One region of the Limnochorda sp. genome, then DNA from elsewhere that is predicted to be linked to it. Evidence: riboswitches for the same ligand, from Rfam matches in the RefSeq annotation. Region 1 holds a riboswitch; the other holds the start of a gene.
What was found. Region 1 has a riboswitch for thiamine pyrophosphate ahead of thiM (hydroxyethylthiazole kinase). Riboswitches for the same ligand answer to the same signal wherever they lie in the genome.

Region 1 (5,126 bases):
CCGCCCGGGCGTCCGGGGGAGGGAGCGCCCGGAGGGGGCCGGGGTGTGCCAGGAGCCAGGCCAGCCCCGCGGCGGAGGCGCCCAGGGGGGCCGTCACCCCCACCCGATCGCCGGGCTGGGCGCCGCTCCGCAAGAGGGGCTGCCCGGGGCCGGGCACGCCCAGGATGGCCACGTCGATGAAGAGGCGTTCAGGGCTGGTCACCGTGTCGCCACCCACCACCTGGACGCCGTGATCCCGGGCCAGACGAAGGAGGCCGTCGTAGAGTGCTTCCACGAAGGCCTCATCGAGGCCCGGCCGGAGGCCCAGGGTGATGAGGGCGAAGAGGGGCCGGCCCCCCATGCTGCCGATGTCGCTCAAGTTGACCGCCAGCGCCTTCCAGCCCAGCTGGCGGGGGTCCATCAGGTCCAGGCGGAAGTGGATCCCCTCCACCAGGGCGTCGGAGCTGGCCAGCAGGCTGCCCCCCGGCAGGGTGAGGACGGCGGTGTCGTCCCCGATGCCCCGGAGGACGCCAGGACCCGGCGGCCCCACCTGGCGGCGGATGCGGGCGATCAGATCGAACTCAGCGGGCATCAGGCCTCGCCCCTCTCGGCTTGGATGAGCCCGGCCAGCTCCGCGGCCGCGGCCCGGACATCCTCGGCGGCCACCACCGCCGAGACCACCCCCAGCCCGGCCACCCCCGTGGCCAGAACCTGGCGCGCGTTGCCGGCGTGGATCCCGCCGATGGCGACCACGGGGATCTGGACCGCCTGGACCAGCCGGGCCAGCTCGTCCAGACCCATGGGCTCCCGGTACGCTTTGGTGGGGGTGGCGAAGATGGCCCGAGTGCCCAGGTAGTCCGCGCCCTCCTCCTGGGCGGCCACCCCTTGCTCCACCGTCTCGGCGGTGATCCCGATGAGCAGGTGAGGCCCCGCCAGACGCCGGGCTTCCGCCAAAGGCAGGTCCTCCTGGCCCAGGTGCACGCCGTCGGCTTCGACGGCCAGGGCGATGTCCAGGCGGTCATTCACCACGAAGAGGGCGCCCGCTTCCCGGGTCAGCTGGCGGAGCTCCCGGCCCACCCGGTAGAGCTCCCGGCTGCTCCAGTCTTTCCCCCGAAGCTGAATCGCGGTCGCCCCGCCCTCCAGGGCCGCCCGGACCACCTCCACCTCCGAGCGGCCCCGGGCGAGGGCCCGGTCGGTCACCACGTAGAGCCGGAGCCGGTTGGGATCCAGCGGGCGCAAGGAGGAGGCCCGGCCGCTCTCGCCGGCCATCTAAGCCACCCTCCTCAGCCGCGCCCCTTGGGCCAGCTGGGCGGGGGTGAGGCCGTGGAGGCTGTCCAGAAGACGAGCCTGCAGCGTGCCCGGGCCCTGGGCTTCCTGGGCGGCCTGCTCGGCGGCCAGGCCGAAGGCGGCCAGGGCGGCCGCGGTCGCTTCCAAGGGGTTGGGATGGACAGCCACGAAGGCGGCCACCACCGACGTGGCCATGCAGCCCGTGCCCGTCACCAGCTGGAGCCACGGGTGGCCATTCTCCACCGCCAGGACCGCCCGGCCGTCGCTCACCCAGTCGGTGGCGCCGGTGGCCGCCGCCACCAGCTGCCGCTCCTGGGCCAAGGTGCGGACCAGGGTGGCCACGTCCCCCGCCTGGACCCCGTCCACCCCCCTGACCGTCGCCTCGCCGCCGGCCAGGATGGCCACCTCCGCCCCGTTGCCCCGGAGGACGGTGACCGGCAGCCGGTCCAGGAGGCGCTGGACCGTCTCCGTCCGGTAGGCGGTGGCGCCCGCGCCCACCGGGTCGAGGATGATGGGCACCCCCGCCTCCGCCGCCGCCTCGCCGGCCAGGAGCATGGCCTCCACCTGCTCCCGGGAGAGGGTTCCGATGTTCAGGACCAGGGCCCGGGCCGCCCGGGCCATCTCGGCCACCTCTTCAGGCGCGTGGGCCATCACGGGCGAGGCGCCGATGGCCAAGGTGGCGTTGGCGGTGGTGTTGGTGACAACCAGGTTGGTGATGTGGTGGATCAGAGGCCGTTCTTGCCGAAGGCGTTCCAGGATGGCGGCCGCTGTCGCCAGCAGGCCGGTGGGAGAAGAGCTCACTGGGATTCCCTCCTGCAGAGGGGGGCCGTCTGCCACCCAGACGGCGGGGAGGGAAAAACCGATGGAAGCCGTCCCTGCGCTGGCATGACCCAGATCAGGTTCCAAGGGTTGGGTGATTCCCTCTCAGCCCCGAAGGGCACCCCCCGGCTTGGCCGGCCACGGGGCCGGCTTAGGGGTATGGTAGTCCGATCCGGCGGGGGCGTCAACCGGCACCCCCGACCCGGGATCCGTGGCCGGCAGGGCTGACCGGGAGAGGGAGCTGGTCCGGGGGGCTTGGGCGGGCCCGCTCCCAGGCAGGAGGGCTCTTTCGCGAGAAGAACCATTCCCGTGCGGTCCTGGCGAAGGAGGTTCCCTGTGGAAGCAGCCTTTCTCCTGGCATCGGTCAACGCGCTCATCAACGCCGCCAGCGCCGTGGTCATCGTCCGGGCCCGGCGGGCCATCGCCGGCCGGGACACCCCGACGCACCGGCGGCTCATGCTGCTGGCCACCTTCCTGCAGGCGATCTTCCTGGTTCTGTACCTGGCCAAGTCGGCCCTTTTCGGCACTACCCCCTTCGTGGGCGACGGGACCCTGCGGCTGGTCTACCTGGTCATCCTCGGCCTCCACACCCTGGCGGCCACCGTGGGCGCGCCCTTGGTGCTGATCACGCTCATTCTCGGCCTCCGCCACCGCTACCCGAAGCACCGGGCCTTCGGCCGGTGGGCCTACCCCGTCTGGCTCTTCGTCTCGGTGACCGGCCCCCTCACCTACCTGATGCTCTACGGCCTGGGCCGGCCGGGGTACGGGCTCCAGGCCCTGGGGCTCCTCTAGGTCCGGGCCTTCTCGAGACGGGCGCGCGCCGCGTCACCCGAACCGGGAGCCTTGGGCAGGAGGTGGCCTGGCGGCCCTTTTCGGGGGAGGGGAAGGGGCGGCCCGGCGGAGCAGGAAAGGGTGACCAGTGGACCCTTGACACCGGTCCGCGCGGTGTTATACTGGGTCGGGAAGAAAGGCAACTATTTCACTCGGGATTACCCTGCCGCTTCCGGTGGCGGGGAGCGGACGGAAAGGTGGACCGGACTTGGCTGTCACTCTCCAGGTCGAGGATCTACACGTCGCAGTGGAAGGGAACGAGATTCTGAAGGGTGTCTCCCTGGAGGTCCGGGGCGGCGAGCTCCATGCGCTCATGGGCCCCAACGGCTCCGGGAAGACCACCTTGGCCTTTGCCCTGATGGGCCACCCGCACTACGAGATTACCCAGGGCCGCGTCCTCTTCAACGGTGAGGACCTGCTGGAGATGGGTCCCGATGAGCGGGCCCGGGCTGGGCTTTTCCTCTCCTTCCAGTACCCGGCCGAGGTCTCGGGGGTCACCGTGGCCAACTTCATCAAGCAGGCCATGAACGCGGTGCGGGGGCCCGGCAACGAGATTTCTCTCCTCGACTTCCAGAAGAAGATGCTGGAGAAGCTCGAGCTTCTCGAGATGGATGAGAGCTTCGCCGGCCGCTACCTGAACGAGGGCTTCTCGGGCGGCGAGAAGAAGCGCAACGAAATCCTCCAGCTCCTCATGCTCGAGCCCAAGATGGCCATTCTGGACGAGACCGACTCGGGGCTCGACATCGACGCGCTCAAGGTGGTCGCCAGGGGCGTCAACGCGCTCCGGGGGCCCGAGTTCGGCGCTTTGGTGATCACTCACTACCAGCGGATCCTCCACCACCTCAAGCCCGATGTGGTCCACGTCATGATGAACGGCCGCATTGTCCGGTCCGGCGGGCCGGAGCTGGCTGAGGAGCTGGAGGCCAAGGGCTACGAGTGGCTGCGTCAGGAGGTTGGGGCGTAACCATGGCCGATGTCAGCACCCAGGCGGCCATCACCCGCGAGCAGGTGGCCGCCCTGTCGGAGATGCGGCGGGAGCCCGGCTGGCTCCGGGAGCGCCGCCTGCAGGCCTGGGAAGCCTTCGAGCGCCACGAGTGGCCCCGGGGCCGGTGGACCCGTCTGGATGATCTGCCCCTGGCGGGCTATTCGGTCAACAGCAAGGCCCAGGCCAACGGTAACGTGGGCTTGAGCCCCGCCACCCGGGAGGCGGCCTTGGAGGCGGTCAACCCCTTCCTGGGCGGAGAGCAGGAGCTGGCGGGCGTGCTGGTCCACGTGGGGAGCGAAGTGGCCCGCCACACGCTGGATGAGGCCCTGGCCCGGCAAGGGGTGCTCCTCCTGGAGATGGACCAGGCGGTCCACGAGGCCGAGGCGATCCTGAAGGAGTATTTCATGACCCGGGCCGTGACGCCGGACCAGGGCAAGCTGGAGGCCCTCCACGGGGCCCTCTGGGCGGGCGGGCGGCTCATCTACGTCCCCCAAGGGGTTGAGGTGCAGCTTCCCATCCAGCTCTTCCAGCACGCCCTCGACGGTGACGCCTACCTCTTCCCCCACACCCTGGTGGTCGCGGAGCCCAACAGCCGGGTGACGGTGGTGGAGGGGGCCACCTCTCAGGACAGCCAGGAGCGGCTCCACCTGGGGGTCGTGGAGGTGATCGTCCGCCAGGGGGCGAGCGTCACCTTCGCCACCTTCCAGGATTGGGGCCGGCAAACCACGAACATCACCCTGAGGCGCGCCTGGCTCGAGCAGGATGCCCAGGTCCACTGGAGCGTGGGTGAGTTTGGCGGCCAGCGGACCATCTCCCGCTTCGAGACCCGCCTCGACGGCCAGGGGAGCCAGGCCCGGCACCTGCTGGTCTTCTTCGGCAACGGCGACCAGTACATGGACCTGTTTACCTTTGTGGACCACTGGGGCCGCATGTCGCAGGCGGAGATGCTGGGCCGGGGCGTGTTGACCGACCGGGCGCGCAGCATCTACCAGGGGAAGAGCTACATCCGGCGAGGGGCCAAGGGGGCCGACTCCCAGCAGCACGAGGACAACCTGCTTCTGAGCGCCGAGGCCCGGGCCGACGCGGAGCCCAGTGTCTACGTGGACGAGGACGACGTGAAGGCAGGGCACGGGGCCACCTCCGGCCAAGTGGATGAGGAGCAGGTCTTCTACCTGCGGAGCCGGGGGCTGACGGAGAAGCAGGCGATCGGGATGATCGTGCAAGG
Region 2 (5,126 bases), on a different contig from region 1:
CGTTGGTTCGGCTTCCGCGACCCCGATGGCAACCGGCTCGAGGTGTGCTGGTGGCCCGAGGAGGCTTAAGAACCGCCCAGCCCTCCGGACGCTCGGAGGGCTGGGCGCGTTCAGGCACTGGCGGGCGGGGAAGGTGGATCTCCTCTACCGGAACGCAGATCAGGTGGCCCGAACCATTGAGGAGGTGTGGGCTGGCGTCTACCACCACGACTACGACCAGCAGCCGACCTTCGGCTTTTGCAGCACCATCTACCTAGGTGAGATCCAGATCTGCATCCCCCTCTTTGATCCAGAAGGTCTGATCGCCAGGTTGAAGGCCCGGGTGGAGGCCTACCCACCGCCCTTGCGGCACCGGGTGGTGGCCCAAGAGCTTTGGAACGCGGAGTTTGCCCTCGCTTTCGCAGAAGCCCACGCGGCGGCCGGAGATGTGTATAACACCGCCGGCTGCATGGCCCGGGTCGCAGGCTCGTTAACCCAAGCCCTCTTCGCGTTGAACGAGACGTACTTCCTGGGGGACAAGCAGGCCCCCAAGAGGTTGGCTCGGTTCCGGCTCTGCCCACGGGACTACCTTGGCCGGATCTCCCGACTCCTGGGCTGCCCCGGAAGGGACCAGGCTCAGCTTCAGGCGAGTGTGGAAGCCCTCCGTGAGCTCTGGGCTGAGGTGGTGGAGCTGGCCGGCGAGCTCTACAGGCCTCCCTTTCAGCTCTCGTCAGGTCACGGACCGACACCGGGAGGGCGCCCTGGAGGGCCGGCAGGAGGTGGGCCGGTTCCAGCCGAATGAGGGGCCACACCATGCTCGAAAGGTGGCTCTCGTCATGATTTGGGTCCGGCGATATGGGCTCCAGCTGGCGTGGCTGATCTCAGTGGTGGCCACCGCGGGCAGCATCTACGCGAGCGAAGTCCGCCAGTTTTTGCCCTGCACCCTCTGCTGGGTGGAGCGGATCTTCATGTTCCCCTTGGTCTTCATCCTGGGCCAGGCGGTCTTCCGGCGGGACCGCTCCGTGGCCGTCTACGTTCTGCCGCTCACCGCCCTGGGCGGGATCACCTCCCTCTACCACTACCTTATCCAGAAGATCCCCGCCCTGGAGCCGGTCGCCTTCTGCTCTGGGGTGCCCTGCTCGGTGCAGTACGTCAACTGGCTGGGTTTCGTCACCCTTCCCTTCTTGGCCATGGTCGCCTTCGGGATCCTGACGGCCCTCCTCGTGGTGATCCGGCAGGCCGCGCAGGACGAGGCCAGGGCCCTGCTCCGGAGCCGGGTGACGGGCCGGGAGCGGTGATCCGGTGGGGCCCGTGGCGATCCGGCGCATGCGCCTGGTGCCCGCGACCGCGGAGCTGGTCCGGGCTGAGCTGACCTCCAAGGTCGCCTTAGCCGAGGCTTTGGGGGCCGTGGTGCCGGCCAACTGGCCGCCCGAAGATTGGGCCGATGTGCTTCCTCTCTTCCTGGAGTTCCTGGAGGGCGAATCCCAGCACGTCGGCTGGTACGGGTGGTATGGCCTCCTCACCGACGCTCAGCCGGGAGCGTTGGTGCTTGCCGCGGGTGGCGGGTTCAAGGGCCCGCCCGAGGACGGCGAGGTGGAGATCGGTTATGCCGTGCTGCCCCAGTTCCAGCGCCGGGGGTATGCGACCGAGATGGTGGTGGCCCTCACCGCGTGGGCCCTCGCCCAGGCCGGCGTGGAACGGGTGATCGCCGAGGTCAAGGCCGAGAATCACCCGTCTCTGCGGGTGCTGGCCAAGGCTGGGTTCCAACTGGTGGGGGAGGGTAAGGAGCCGGGGAGCCTATGCTGGGTCTTCCAGCCGGAGTAGGCGGCCCGGACGTTCAGCCCCTCCCAGGTCGCCAGGCTGGCAGCCTTGCCGCCCCTTGGGGAGGTTGTTAGAATGAGGGCAGAACAACGGGGAGCTCACACGAGTGGGCTGAGAGGATGGGTAGTGTCCCATCGACCCTTTGAACCTGCTCCGGGTAATGCCGGCGTAGGGAAAATAGGCTGGTCAGGCCAGTCTTACCTCTCGCTGCCCCTCGCCTCCCCTTGCTAGGAGGCGTTTTCGCGTGTCTGGAGGTCTTCGCCGGTGGGCCCGCCGTCTGGGCCCGGTGCTGGCCGGCATCGCGCTGCTCTTTGCCTGCACCCTTCCTCTTGAGGCTCAAGAGAAGCCGAAGGTCATCGTCTACACCTACGACAGCTTCGCCAACTGGGGGCCGGGGGCGTACATTGAGGAACTCTTCGAGGCCCGCTACGATGCCGACTTGGTTCTGGTCGCCCCCGCCAGCAGCAACGAGATGCTCGCCCGGTTGATCCAGGAGATGGAGGCCGGGAACCGGCAGGCGGACGTCTTCATCGGCCTGGCCGACAGCGCCCTGCCCCGAGCTCTTTCTCGCAACCTCTTTGAACCGTATGATCCGGCCCTGATCCCCAACCTGGCCGGGGTTCCCGAAGAGCTCATGATCGACCCGACGGGGCACGTGATCCCCTTCGATCACGGTTACATCACCCTGGTTTACGACAGCGAAGCCCTCGCTCCCGACCAGGTGCCCACCACCTTTGAGGAGCTGACCGCGCCCCACCTGCGGCGCTCCATCATCGCCATCGATCCCCGGACCTCCTCGCCGGGCCACGCCTTCCTCATGTGGACCATCGCCCGCTACGGGGATCCGGGGTACTTGGAGTACTGGGAGCGGCTCTTGCCCAACCTGCTCACCATCGCCGGGGGTTGGAGCGAGGCCTACGACATGTTCCTGAACGGCGAGGCGCCCATTGTGGTCAGCTACAGCACCGACACGGCCTACTCCATGCTGACCGAGGGCCAGGCCCGGCAGCGGGTGCTCCTTTTGGAGGACCAGGGCTACCGCCAGGTGGAGGGGATGGCCATTGTCCGGGGCACCCAGGTGCCGGAGCTGGCCCACGCGGTCCTCGACCTGGTCCTCGATCCCGAGGTGCAGAGCCTCTTGGCCGTCACCAACTGGATGTTCCCGGCCAACAGCGAGGCCCAGCCGGATCCGATCTTCCAGGAGTATGCGGTGCTCCCGCCCCAGCCCGTCGCCTTGGCCCCCGAGGAGATTGAGGCGCACGACGCCCGCTGGCTGCGGGAGTGGGCCCGGGTCATCAGCCGATGAGGATCGGTTCGGCGCACCCGTGGGCGGGGGCGTGGCCTGTCCCCGCCCGGCGGGGAGGTTGGGGGCGCGGCGCCGTCCAGGTGGCCCTGGCCGCGCTCCCACTCCTCTTCCTTCTCTTGGTGCTGGTCTACCCTCTGGCCCTCGTCTTCGTCGAGGCCTTCACCGAGCGGGTGGCCGGGCAGGCAGTCTTCACCCTCCAGCGGGTGATGGCCGTCTGGTCCGACCCCTACTACCACCGCCTGCTGGCCTTCACCGCCCACCAAGCCCTCCTTTCGGCCGTGGCCAGCCTCCTCATCGGCCTGCCGGTGGCGTACCTCTTTGTCCGCTACGACTTTCCCGGGAAATCGTGGCTCCGTTCGGTGGTCCTGGTGCCGTTTGTTCTCCCGGCGGTGACGGTGGCCTTGGGCTTCATCTTGGTCTTCGGCAACAATGGGGCGCTCAACCGGCTGTTGGACAGCCTCTTGGGTTTCCGCATCCCCATCCTCTACAGTCTTCAGGGGATCGTGCTGGCCCACGCCTTCTACAACGCGCCCCTGGTGGTCCGGACGGTCCACGCCGCCTGGGAGGCCATCGATCCCTCCTTTGAGGAGAGCGCCCGGGCGCTGGGGGCGGGGCGGCTGCAGACCTTCCTCACCGTCACCCTCCCCATGATCGCCCCGGGGGTGGTCACGGGGAGCCTGCTCGCCTTTGTCTTCTCCTTCATGAGCTTCCCCATCGTCCTCGCCCTGGGTGGGGCCCGGCTGGCCACCATGGAGGTGGAGATCTACACTCAGGTCCGGGTGCTCCTCGATTACGGCACGGGAGCCGCCCTCGCCCTGGTGGAGACCCTCCTCTCCCTCCTCCTCACCTTCATCTACCTCCGGGTGGAGGCCCGCCTCAGGACCCGCTGGGTCCCCCTGCGCCGCCAGCCCACCGTGCCCCTCCGGTTTCGGCTGCGGCACACGCCCCTGCTCCTTCTGGCGGTGGTGGCCGGCGCCTTCTTCCTGGCACCCCTCGCGGCGGTGGTCTGGGATGCCCTCACCCGGGGGGCGGAGCATGGCCTCACCCTGCGGTGGTTTGCGATGCTCTTCAATCCCGGTCACCACGCCATCACAGGGGACAGCCCCCTCCAGGCCATCCTGAACAGCCTCCGCTTCGGGGTGGGCACGGTGCTGCTGGCGGTGCCCTTGGGGGTGCTGGCCAGCCTTGCCATCGGCCGCCTCCGCTGGCCGGGGCGGGACCTCTTGGAGCTCCTGGTCTTGACGCCCTTGGGTGTCTCGGGGGTGGCTTTGGGCTTCGGGCTCCTGCGGGCAACGGTCCGCTCCCCGCTGGCGGGCGGGGCCCAGTGGGCCATCGTGGCCGTCCACGCGCTCCTGGCTCTCCCCTTTGTGGTGCGCACCGTTCGGCCCGCCTTGGAAGCGCTCCATCCCTCCTTGCGCGAGTCGGCCCGGGCCTTGGGGGCCTCCCGCTGGCGGGCCCTGCGGGATGTGGAGCTCCCGCTCATCGTCCGCTCCCTTCTTCTGGGTGGGGCGTTGGCCTTCTCCATCAGCTTCTCGGAGATGACGGCCACCATCACGCTGGCGCCGCCGGGCCTTTCCACCATGCCCCTGGCGGTCTACCAGCTCCTCTCGGCCCGGAGCTTCGGCGGGGCGTCGGCCATGGCGGTTCTCCTCATCCTGGTGACGGGGAGCAGCTTTGTCCTTCTGGAGCGGTGGGGGGGTGGGAAGAGGTGAAGGGCTTGGAGCTGCGGGGGGTGAGCAAGCGCTTCGGCCCGGTGGTGGCCGTGGACCGGCTGGACCTGAGGGTGGGCCCGGGGGAGCTGGTGGCCCTCTTGGGGCCCTCGGGGTGCGGCAAGACCACCACCCTGCGGATGGTGGCAGGGTTCGAGCAGCCTGACGAAGGCCGCATCTTCATCGACGGGGAGGATGTGACCGGCCAGCCTCCCGAGCGTCGGGGGGTGGGGATTGTCTTCCAGAACTTCGCCCTCTTCCCCCACATGAGCGTGGCGGAGAACATCGGGTACGGCCTGGCCCTCCGGGGG

Region 2: linked by a shared signal. The riboswitch ahead of FWJ67_RS10010 (thiamine ABC transporter substrate binding subunit) and the one ahead of thiM (hydroxyethylthiazole kinase) in region 1 are both predicted to bind thiamine pyrophosphate.

What each region holds. Positions count from the first base shown of each region.
Region 1 covers NZ_VSCV01000011.1:21,000-26,125, forward strand. The annotation lists gene thiL (thiamine-phosphate kinase) at 1-571, opposite strand, end outside; gene thiE (thiamine phosphate synthase) at 571-1,248, opposite strand; gene thiM (hydroxyethylthiazole kinase) at 1,249-2,067, opposite strand; TPP riboswitch at 2,122-2,221, opposite strand; gene FWJ67_RS05690 (DUF420 domain-containing protein) at 2,422-2,877, shown strand; gene sufC (Fe-S cluster assembly ATPase SufC) at 3,125-3,880, shown strand; gene sufD (Fe-S cluster assembly protein SufD) at 3,883-5,126, shown strand, end outside.
Region 2 covers NZ_VSCV01000040.1:4,840-9,965, reverse strand. The annotation lists gene FWJ67_RS10030 (VOC family protein) at 1-69, shown strand, start outside; gene FWJ67_RS10025 (DUF4037 domain-containing protein) at 134-781, shown strand; gene FWJ67_RS10020 (disulfide oxidoreductase) at 816-1,277, shown strand; gene FWJ67_RS10015 (GNAT family N-acetyltransferase) at 1,282-1,803, shown strand; TPP riboswitch at 1,881-1,992, shown strand; gene FWJ67_RS10010 (thiamine ABC transporter substrate binding subunit) at 2,045-3,106, shown strand; gene FWJ67_RS10005 (ABC transporter permease) at 3,103-4,818, shown strand; gene FWJ67_RS10000 (ABC transporter ATP-binding protein) at 4,815-5,126, shown strand, end outside.